Regions from separate parts of the Sphaerotilus sp. FB-3 genome, predicted to be linked through region 2. Evidence: predicted binding sites of a transcription regulator. Region 2 holds the regulator's gene; each other region holds the start of a gene.
What was found. Region 2 encodes sigma-54, which starts transcription at its own class of promoters, with help from an activator protein. Its sites were predicted from a motif close to TGGCANGNAANCTGCTTT; they were not measured.

Region 1: a site for sigma-54 is predicted at 1,363-1,380, ahead of NFT33_RS08760 (CmpA/NrtA family ABC transporter substrate-binding protein). Genes of this name have one in related genera too.
Region 3: a site for sigma-54 is predicted at 2,248-2,265, ahead of nirB (nitrite reductase large subunit NirB). Genes of this name have one in related genera too.

The regions. Positions count from the first base shown of each region.
Region 1 is NZ_BQWE01000016.1:114,033-117,285, forward strand. Features, by position in the region: gene icmF (fused isobutyryl-CoA mutase/GTPase IcmF) at 1-1,043, opposite strand, end outside; gene NFT33_RS08760 (CmpA/NrtA family ABC transporter substrate-binding protein) at 1,541-2,794, shown strand; gene ntrB (nitrate ABC transporter permease) at 2,850-3,253, shown strand, end outside.
Region 2 is NZ_BQWE01000011.1:6-3,258, forward strand. Features, by position in the region: gene rpoN (RNA polymerase factor sigma-54) at 283-1,953, opposite strand; gene lptB (LPS export ABC transporter ATP-binding protein) at 1,961-2,716, opposite strand; gene lptA (lipopolysaccharide transport periplasmic protein LptA) at 2,713-3,253, opposite strand, start outside.
Region 3 is NZ_BQWE01000010.1:5,466-8,718, forward strand. Features, by position in the region: gene nirB (nitrite reductase large subunit NirB) at 1-1,991, opposite strand, end outside; gene NFT33_RS04375 (subtype B tannase) at 2,463-3,253, opposite strand, start outside.

The sequences.
Region 1 (3,253 bases), on a different contig from region 2:
TCGAGCATGTCGATCTTCTCGAGCTGGCTGGCCGCGCCGAACTCGGGCGTCATCACGTACATCGGCACGTCGACGAAGGGCACGATCGCCGCGTCGCCCTGGCCGATGCCGGAGGTCTCGACGATGACCAGATCGAAGCCGGCTGCCTTGGCGGCGGCGATCACGTCGGGCAGCGCCGCCGAGATCTCGCTGCCGGTGTCGCGGGTGGCGAGGCTGCGCATGTAGACCCGCGCGCCCCGGGACCACGGACCGGTGGCGTTCATGCGGATGCGGTCGCCCAGCAGCGCACCGCCGCTCTTGCGCCGCGACGGATCGATCGAGATGACGGCGATGCGCAGCGTGTCGTCCTGGTCCAGGCGCAGGCGGCGGATCAGCTCGTCGGTCAGGCTGGACTTGCCGGCGCCACCGGTGCCGGTGATGCCGAGCACCGGTGTCCGGCTCGCCTTGGCCGCTTCATGCACCGCGGCGACCACGCCGGCGTCCGCCCGGCCGTTCTCCAGCGCGGTGATGAGCTGGGCGAGGGCGCGCCACGCGGCCTCGGTGTGGCCTTGCAGCGCGCTCAGGTCGGTCGGCGCGTGCCCGGACAGGTCCTGGTCGCAGCGCATCATCATCTCGCCGATCATGCCGGCCAGACCCATGCGCTGGCCGTCCTCGGGGCTGAAGATGCGCACGCCGTGGCTGTGCAGGTCGCGGATCTCGGCCGGCACGATCACGCCGCCGCCGCCGCCGAAGACCTGGATGTGCGCACCGCCGCGCGCGCGCAGCAGCTCGACCATGTACTTGAAGTACTCGACATGGCCGCCCTGGTAGGAGCTGACCGCGATGCCCTGCACGTCTTCCTGCAATGCGGCGGTGACCACTTCATCGACCGAGCGGTTGTGGCCCAGGTGGATCACCTCCGCACCCATGCCCTGCAGGATGCGTCGCATGATGTTGATCGAGGCGTCATGCCCGTCGAACAGGCTGGCCGCGGTCACGAAGCGGACCTTGTGCGTCGGGCGGTAGCTGGCCAGGGCCTTGTGGTCGGCGGCGAGATCGGTCATCTGAGGGCTCCGAGGAACATCCGGACTGCGATTTTCGGTTGACGTTTACGTAAACGTCATTTGGGGGGAACCCTTGTTGCACCGATCCCGAACGACCTGGCACCGGCTTCTGCACCGATCTGCAGCGAAGCGCACGGCCGCGGGGCGCCAGCGCGATGCATCGACTTGAATCGCGGCGCTTCATCTGCGTGCGCCCGGTTCGGCGCATGCCTGTCGATGGTGCGCCGCACCCGTCGCTGGCATGTCGTGGCCGGTCCGTCGTGATCATTCCGGCACGAAAGACCGCCTGTGGATCGCCCGTGCCCGGGTTTTCAGGGGTTGGCACGCTCCCTGCAATACATGCAGCGAGGCCTCGGCGACGGGGCTTCACTAGGTGGGACATTTTTGGACAACGGCGTCCGATCGTCCCGATGACCGGCGCAAGCCGGGTGTCGGACAACGATCGTGACGCCGCTTTTTTTTGCCGTCCCCGATTCTTCCCCTTGAGAGAGATTCCCATGACGACGCCCTCGATTCCTGTCAACCCGTCCCGACGCGACTTCATCCAGCGTGCCGCCGCCGTGACGGCTGCAGGCAGCGCGGTCGCCCTGCCCGGTGGTGCCTGGGCCGCCGGCTCCGATGCGCCCGAGAAGAAGGAAGTGCGCATCGGCTTCATCCCGCTGACCGACTGCGCCTCGGTGGTGATGGCGTCGGTCATGAAGTTCGACGAGAAGTACGGCATCAAGATCATTCCGTCCAAGGAATCGTCCTGGGCCGCGGTGCGCGACAAGCTGGTCAACGGCGAGCTGGATGCGGCGCATGTGCTCTACGGTCTGGTCTACGGCGTGCACCTGGGCGTGAGCGGCCCGAAGAAGGACATGGCGGTGCTGATGACCCTGAACCACAACGGCCAGGCCATCACGCTGTCGAAGAAGCTGGCCGACAAGGGCGCGGTCGACGGCGCCGGTCTGGCCAAGGTGATGAAGGCCGAGCCGCGCGAATACACCTTCGCCCAGACCTTCCCGACCGGCACCCACGCGATGTGGCTGTACTACTGGCTGGCCTCCAACGGCATCAACCCGATGACCGACGGCAAGGTCATCACCGTGCCGCCGCCGCAGATGGTGGCCAACATGCGGGTGGGCAACATGGACGGCTTCTGCGTCGGCGAGCCGTGGAACCACCGCGCCATCATCGACGGCATCGGCGTGACCGCCGCCACCACCCAGGACATCTGGAAGGATCATCCCGAGAAGGTGCTGGGCACGACGGCCGAGTTCGTCCAGAAGAACCCGAACACCGCACGCGCCATGATCATGGCCATCCTGGAGGCCGGCCGCTGGATCGACACCGGCCTGCAGAACAAGATGAAGATGGCCGAGGTCATCGCCGAGAAGTCCTACGTCAACACCTCGGTCGACGCGATCAACCAGCGCATCCTGGGCCGCTACCAGAACGGCATGGGCAAGACCTGGGACGATCCGAACCACATGAAGTTCTTCAACGACGGTGCGGTCAACTATCCCTACCTGTCGGACGGCATGTGGTTCCTGACCCAGCACCGCCGCTGGGGCCTGCTGAAGTCCGATCCCGACTACCTGGCGGTGGCCAAGGCCATCAACAGGACCGATCTGTACAAGCAGGCCGCCTCGCAGCTGAAGATCAACGTCCCGAAGAGCGACATGCGTTCGAGCAAGATGATCGACGGCGTCGTCTGGGATGGCACGAATCCGGCGAAGTACGCCGCCGGCTTCAAGATCCGGGCCGCCTGAGCGCGACCCGAGACGACAAGAGACGACCTGTCCCCCGTCCCAGGAGGTTCCCGACATGAATGCCGCCACCCTGTCCGTTGTCGCACCCGCCGCGTCGACCGCTCCGGCGACCTCGGCCGCCGCGCCGGCCGCCCCGGTGCTCGACGCCGAGACCCAGGCCCGCATGAAGGCCCAGGCCGAGGCCATGGCCCGTGCCCAGCGCCTGCGCACGCTCACCCGCATGGCCGCACCGGTGCTCGGCTTCGCCTTCTTCCTGCTGGTGTGGCAGGCGGTGGCGCACAGCGGCGACAAGCAGCTGCCCGGCCCGGCGGTGGTCTGGGACGCGGCGGTCAAGCTGTTCTCCGACCCGTTCTATGTCAACGGCCCGAACGACCAGGGCATCGGCTGGAACGTGCTGTCGTCGCTGCAGCGCGTGGCGGTGGGCTTCGGCCTGGCGGCGGTGGTGGGCATTCCGCTGGG
Region 2 (3,253 bases):
GATGGTCGTACCGCCCGGTCTCATTTCTCCACCGCTCGTGTCCTCAAGGCTGCTGGGCGGTCACCTTGAAAGGGATGCTCCTGAGTGCCCGATGGCCTTTGCACGCGGCGTGCCGGCGGAAATCCGGAAAAACCGCCCCGGCGGTGGGCGCCTGCACCAGCGCCACTCGGGGTCATCCCGGATTCATTTCACGCCGCGGCGGCCGGGCATGGCGGGGGTGCACCTTGGTGGTGCGCCAGCCCGCGCCCGAGCCCGGGCATCCCGGACGCGGTACCGGATCGCTCAGATCGCCTTGCGCAGGTTGGCCGGCGCGATCTTCAGCGCCTCGCGGTATTTCGCGACCGTGCGGCGCGCGACCTGGATGCCCTGCTCCTCCAGCATCGTGCTGAGCTGGCTGTCGGAGAGCGGCTTCTTCTGGTCCTCCGCGGCGACGAACTGCTTGATCAGCGCGCGCACCGCGGTGCTGGAGGCGTTGCCGCCGGCCTCGGTGTTCAGGCTCGAGCCGAAGAAGTACTTCAGCTCGAAGGTGCCGAAGGGCGTGGCCATGTACTTGGCGGTGGTCACGCGGCTGATGGTCGACTCGTGCAGGCCCAGCTCGTCGGCGATCTCGCGCAGCACCAGCGGCTTCATCGCGATCTCGCCGTGGGTGAAGAAGCCCTTCTGGCGCTCGACGATCGCCTGGCTGACCCGCTGGATGGTGTCGAAGCGCTGCAGGATGTTCTTGACGAACCAGCGCGCCTCCTGGAGCCGCGCCGAGAGCGTCGCGCCGCTGCCGGCGTCGTCGGCCCCGCGCTGGCCGCGGTGCTGGCGCAGCGCCTGTGCGTACATGTCGTTGATGCGCAGCCGGGGCATCACGTCCGGATTGAGCACGACCCGCCAGCCGCGGCCGGCCTTCTGCACGATGACGTCGGGCACGACGATGTTGGCCTCGGCGCGCGCGAAGCGCCGGCCCGGCTTGGGCTCGAGCGTGACGATCAGCGACTGCGCGTCGCGGATGTCGTCCTCGTCGGCGCCGGTGGCGGCCACCAGCTTCTTCATGTCGCGCCGCGCCAGCAGCTCCAGATGGCCCTGGCAGATCAGGATCGCGACCCGGCGCGCTTCGGTGGCGTCATGCTCGCGCAGCTGCAGCACCAGGCATTCGCCCAGATCGCGCGCGCCCACGCCGCAGGGCTCGAGGTTCTGCAGCCAGCCCAGCGCGCAGCGCAGCCGGCCGAGCAGCTCTTCGCGCAGCTCGGCGGCGGCCTGCGCCTCCTCCGGCGTCGGGGCCTCGGGCAGCTCGGCCTGGTCGAGGTCGACCGCGGTGACCTCGCCCGGCGCGACATCGCGCCCGAGCGCCTCGCCCAGCTCCAGGCCCACGGCCAGGCGCTCGGCGATCTCCTCGAGCGGATCGGCCAGATAGCCGTCCTCGGTCAGCGAGTCGATCAGCGCCTCGACCAGCAGCTGGTCCTCGGGCGCCAGGCGCATGCCGCGCAGCTGGCTGCGCAGGTGGTCGGGCAGGCTCTCGGCGACGCTGGAGCGCTCGCTCCAGTCGCTGTCCTCGTCGTCGGGTGCGCCGTTGCGGGTGCCGCCGACATCCGACAGGCTCTGGTAGTCGTCCTGGCCGCTGTCCCAGTCGCTGCCGGCGTCGCCGCCGTCGAAGTCGAGCTGGTCGACGCCGGCGCCCTCGCCGTCGCCGCTGCTGCCGGTGTCGGCCGGCACCTCGCCTGCGGAGTCGGTGCCGGGCGCGCTCCAGTCCTCGCGCTCGGCGGCCGTGCTGGTGCCGCCCTCGACGGTGACCGCCTCCGGGCCGCCGCCGCTGTCCTCGTCGGCTTCGAGGAAGGGGTTCTGTTCGAGCATCTGCTCGACTTCCTGATGCAGCTCCAGCGTCGAGAGCTGCAGCAGCCGGATCGACTGCTGGAGCTGCGGCGTGAGCGCCAGATGCTGCGACAGGCGGACCTGGAGGGAAGGTTTCATGGGGCGGTCACATCCGGAAGTGTTCGCCGAGGTAGACCTTGCGGACCTGTGGGTTCTCGACGATCGCCGCCGGCTCCCCTTCGGCCAGCACGCGGCCCTCGCTGATGATGTAGGCGCGGTCGCAGATGCCCAGCGTCTCGCGCACGTTGTGGTCGGTGATCAGCACGCCGATCTGCCGCGCCTTCAGGAAGCCGATGATGCGCTGGATCTCGATCACCGCGATCGGATCGACCCCGGCGAAGGGCTCGTCGAGCAGGATGAAGCGCGGCTGCGTGGCCAGCGCCCGCGCGATCTCGACGCGCCGGCGCTCGCCGCCGGACAGCGCCGGCGCCGGGCTGTCGCGCAGCCGCTCGATCGACAGGTCGGCCAGCAGCGCGCCGAGCTGCTCGTCGATGGCCCGGCGGCCCAGCGGCCGGCCGTCGGCATCCTGCTGCAGCTCCAGCACCGCACGAATGTTCTCCTCGACCGTCAGGCGGCGGAAGATCGAGGCCTCCTGGGGCAGGTAGGACAGGCCGAGACGGGCGCGCTGGTGGATCGGCAGCTGCTCGACCCGCTCGCCGTCGATGCGGATCTGGCCGGCATCGGCCCGGACCAGGCCGACGAGCATGTAGAAGCTGGTGGTCTTGCCGGCGCCGTTCGGTCCGAGCAGGCCGACGACCTCGCCGCTGTGCACCGCCAGATGCACATCCTTGACGACCAGGCGCGCGCCGTAGCGCTTCTGCAGGCCCTCGGCCTCGAGGCGCTGGCGGGGCGGGGCGCTCAACGTGAGCCCTCCGCCGCAGCGTCGGCACCGGCCGGGCGCGAGGCCGCGCCGGCCGGCCGGGGCGTCAGCACGCCACGCACCCGGCCGCTGGCGGCGCCGGGCGCCGCGGGCTGCGCGCTGGCCGGCGTGCCGCCCTGCACCTCGAAGACATCGCGGCCGTGGTCGTAGACGATGGTCTGGCCGCTGACCTGGTCGGCTGGTGCGCCGGCGCGCAGCACCCGCACCTGGGCCTGGCCGATGAAGCGCACCGTCTCGCTGACGCTGTCGTACTCGATGCGGCGCGACTGGCCCTCGACCGTCTCGTCGACGCCCTCGCGCTTCTGGCGGAAGGTGACGAGCTGGCCGTCGGCCGCGGTGGCGATCGCGAACTGGCCGCCCTGCGGGGTTTCCTTCAATTCGACCTGGGCCGCCTTCAGCAGCAGCGTGCCGCGGCTGATCTCGACCCCGCCGCTGAGCACCCGGACCTTGCGCTTGCCGTCGAGCACCATGCGACCGGCATCGAAGGCCAGCGGCTGCGAGCTGTCAGCGCGCTCGGCC
Region 3 (3,253 bases), on a different contig from region 2:
AGACCCTTGTAGCGGTTCTCCAGCTCGACGGCCAGACCGACCGAATCGTCGACGCCATAGCGGCACCAGGTCGAGCCGACGCAGCTCTTCACCGTGCGCAGCGACTTGCCGTAGGCGTGGCCCGATTCGAACCCGGCGGCGATCAGCTCCTCCCAGATCAGCGGCAGCTGCTCCAGCCGCGCGCCGAACATGTCGACCCGCGCGCCGCCGGTCACCTTGGTGTAGAGGCCGTACTTCTTGGCCACCGTGCCGACCGCGATCAGGCCGTCGGGCGTGACCTCGCCGCCCGGCATGCGCGGCACCACCGAATAGGTGCCGTCCTTCTGGATGTTGCCGAGGAAGTAGTCGTTGGAGTCCTGCAGCGCGGCCAGCTCGGGCTTGAGCACGAAGTCGTTCCAGACCGAGGCCAGCACGCTGGCGGCGGCTGGCTTGCAGATGTCGCAGCCCAGGCCCTTGCCGTGCTTGGCCAGCAGCTCCTCGAAGCTCTTGATCTGGCCGACGCGCACCAGGTGATACAGCTCCTGGCGCGAATAGGCGAAGTGCTCGCAGAGGTGGTTGTTGACCGCCATGCCGCGCTTGGCCATCTCGCTCTTCATCACCTGCGTGACCAGCGGCACGCAGCCGCCGCAGGTGGCGCCGGCCTTGCAGCCGGCCTTCAGCAGCGCGATGGTGGTGGCGCCGTTGCCCACCGCCTCGCAGATCTGGCCCTTGGTGACGTTGTTGCACGAGCAGATCTGCGCCGAGTCCGGCAGCGCGTCCGGGCCCAGGCCCGGCTTTTCCTTGCCTTCGCCCGAGGGCAGGATCAGGAACTCGGGGTCGGCCGGCAGCGCGATGCCGTTGAGCGCCATCTGCAGCAGCGTGCCGTATTCGGCCGCGTCGCCGATCAGCACCGCGCCCAGCAGCTGCCTGCCGTCGGCGCTGACCACGATCTTCTTGTAGATCTGGCGGATCTCGTCGGTGTAGCTGAAGGTCTTGCAGTGCGGCGTCCTGGCGTGCGCGTCGCCGATCGAGGCCACGTCCACGCCCATCAGCTTGAGCTTGGTGCTCATGTCGGCGCCGGTGAAGGCGGCCGAGGCATCGCCGGCGATCTGCCTGGCCACCACGCGGGCCATGTCGTAGCCGGGCGCGACCAGGCCGAAGGTCTGGTCGTTCCAGGCGGCGCATTCGCCGATCGCGTAGACCGCGGGGTCGGCGGTGCGGCACTGGCTGTCGATGGCGACGCCGCCGCGTGCGCCCACCGGCAGCAGGCTCTGGCGCGCCAGCTCGTCGCGCGGTCGGATGCCGGCGGAGAACACGATCATGTCGGTCTCCAGCCAGGTGCCGTCGGCGAAGACCATGCGGTGGCGCGCGGTGGCGCCGTCGACGATCTCGACGGTGTTGCGCCCGGTGTGCACCTGCACGCCGAGTTCCTCGATCTTGGTGCGCAGCACCCGACCGCCGGCCTCGTCGACCTGCACCGCCATCAGCCGCGGCGCGAACTCGACCACATGCGTCTGCAGCCCCAGGTCGCGCAGCGCCTTGGCGCATTCCAGCCCCAGCAGGCCGCCGCCGACCACCACGCCGCTCTTCGAGCGCGCGCCGCAGGCCTTCATGCCCTCCAGATCCTCGATCGTGCGGTAGACGAAGATGTCGGCGCGGTCGCGCCCCGGCACGCCCGGAACGAAGGGATAGGAGCCGGTGGCCAGCACCAGGCGGTCGTAGGGCAGCACCTCGCCGTCGGCGGTGGTGACGGTGTTGTCGCGGCGCTCGATCTTCACCGCCTGCGACTTCAGCCGCAGCGTGTAGCCGCTCTGCTCGAAGAAGCCGGGCGCCACCAGCGACAGGTCCTCGGCGCTCTTGCCGGAGAAGAACTCCGACAGGTGCACCCGGTCATAGGCGGCGCGCGGCTCCTCGCACAGCACCGTGACTTCGGCATCCTTCACACCGGCCTCGTGGAGGCTTTCCAGAAACTTGTGGCCCACCATGCCGTGGCCGACGACGACGATCTTCATGCGGTCTCCGTGATGACGGACCGGAAGAACCCGGCCGTCGAAGGTTCCGTCCGGGAGGCCGGCTCGGCTCGAGGGACGAGCGCAGGCGCACCGGGAAACGGAGAGAGAGGGAAAGAAAGGGAAGAAGGCGCGGACGACGGGGCGGCGATCGATGAACGATCAGGCCCGGTCCGTGCGGCGCGTGCGCGCCCTGCCGTCGTTGGCAGAGGCTGGGGGTAGCGGATGCCGGAGCTACCTTGCTTGCGTCAAACGGTGACAAGCAGGATGCGTGCCTGTCTGCATGGCCCGTGTTCAGGCCGGAAACACGTCTGGTGAACCCCAGAATGCACTATTGCAGTGCATCTGCGCCGCTTGAATCGGGCGCCGCCTGCGATGCGTGCGCCACGATGGGGACTGGTCAAGGCATGAATGCCGGATTGGCGGTGTCGGCGTCATCCTCGCGCAGGCGAGGATCCACGCCTGTCGCTGCGCTCAGCGCGTGCTGGCGCTCACCCGGTCGATCCAGCCGAACAGCTCGTCCAGATCGTAGTCGCCGCTGTGCGGTCGGTCCCAGGGCAGGGCCAGATCGACATTGCGGCCGTTCTGGCGCAGCCGCGCGGCCAGCATGACCGGCACCGCCAGCGAGGTGTCGCGGTCCATCGTGCCGTGGCGGATGCGCCAGTGCGGCGCCACGGTGGTCGCGCTCTGGCCGATGTGGTGCATCGGGTTCATCAGCCGCACCGTGCGCTCGTCGGCGCGACCGGCGCCCTCCACCCGGCTGTGCTGCGCCGAGAACGCGGTGAAGTGGCGCTTGTCGATGCGGCTGCTGCCGAAGAGCTGGTTCTCGCCGCTGTCGAGCGCCAGGCCGTCGAAGGCCGGCGGCAGCTTCAGCCGCACTGCGGCGAGGGCGTAGGCCTGGAAGTCGACCTCCTGTACCCGTCCGTCGCGGATCGTCAGCCAGCCGCGGCCCGACAGGTCGGCGCCGGCATCAAGCGTCTGCTGCGCCGAGGCGATCAGCAGCGACTTCACCTGGTCGAGAAAGCTGCCCCGCCCGTCGGCATCGAGGCGCAGCGGCCGGCCTGCGGCGTCGCGCAGCCCCAGTGCGTTCAGGTAGGCGGGAAAGGTCGCCCGCAGCGTGGTGGCCAGCTCGGCCTGCTCGGGCGAGAGCGTGCCGGCCACCTCGCGGCGCTGGACTTGGTAGTCCAGCATCGACATCTCGATGCGGCGGTAGTCGCGCACATGGCCGAACTGCCATTCGTAGGCGCCGTCGGCGTTCTCGAGGT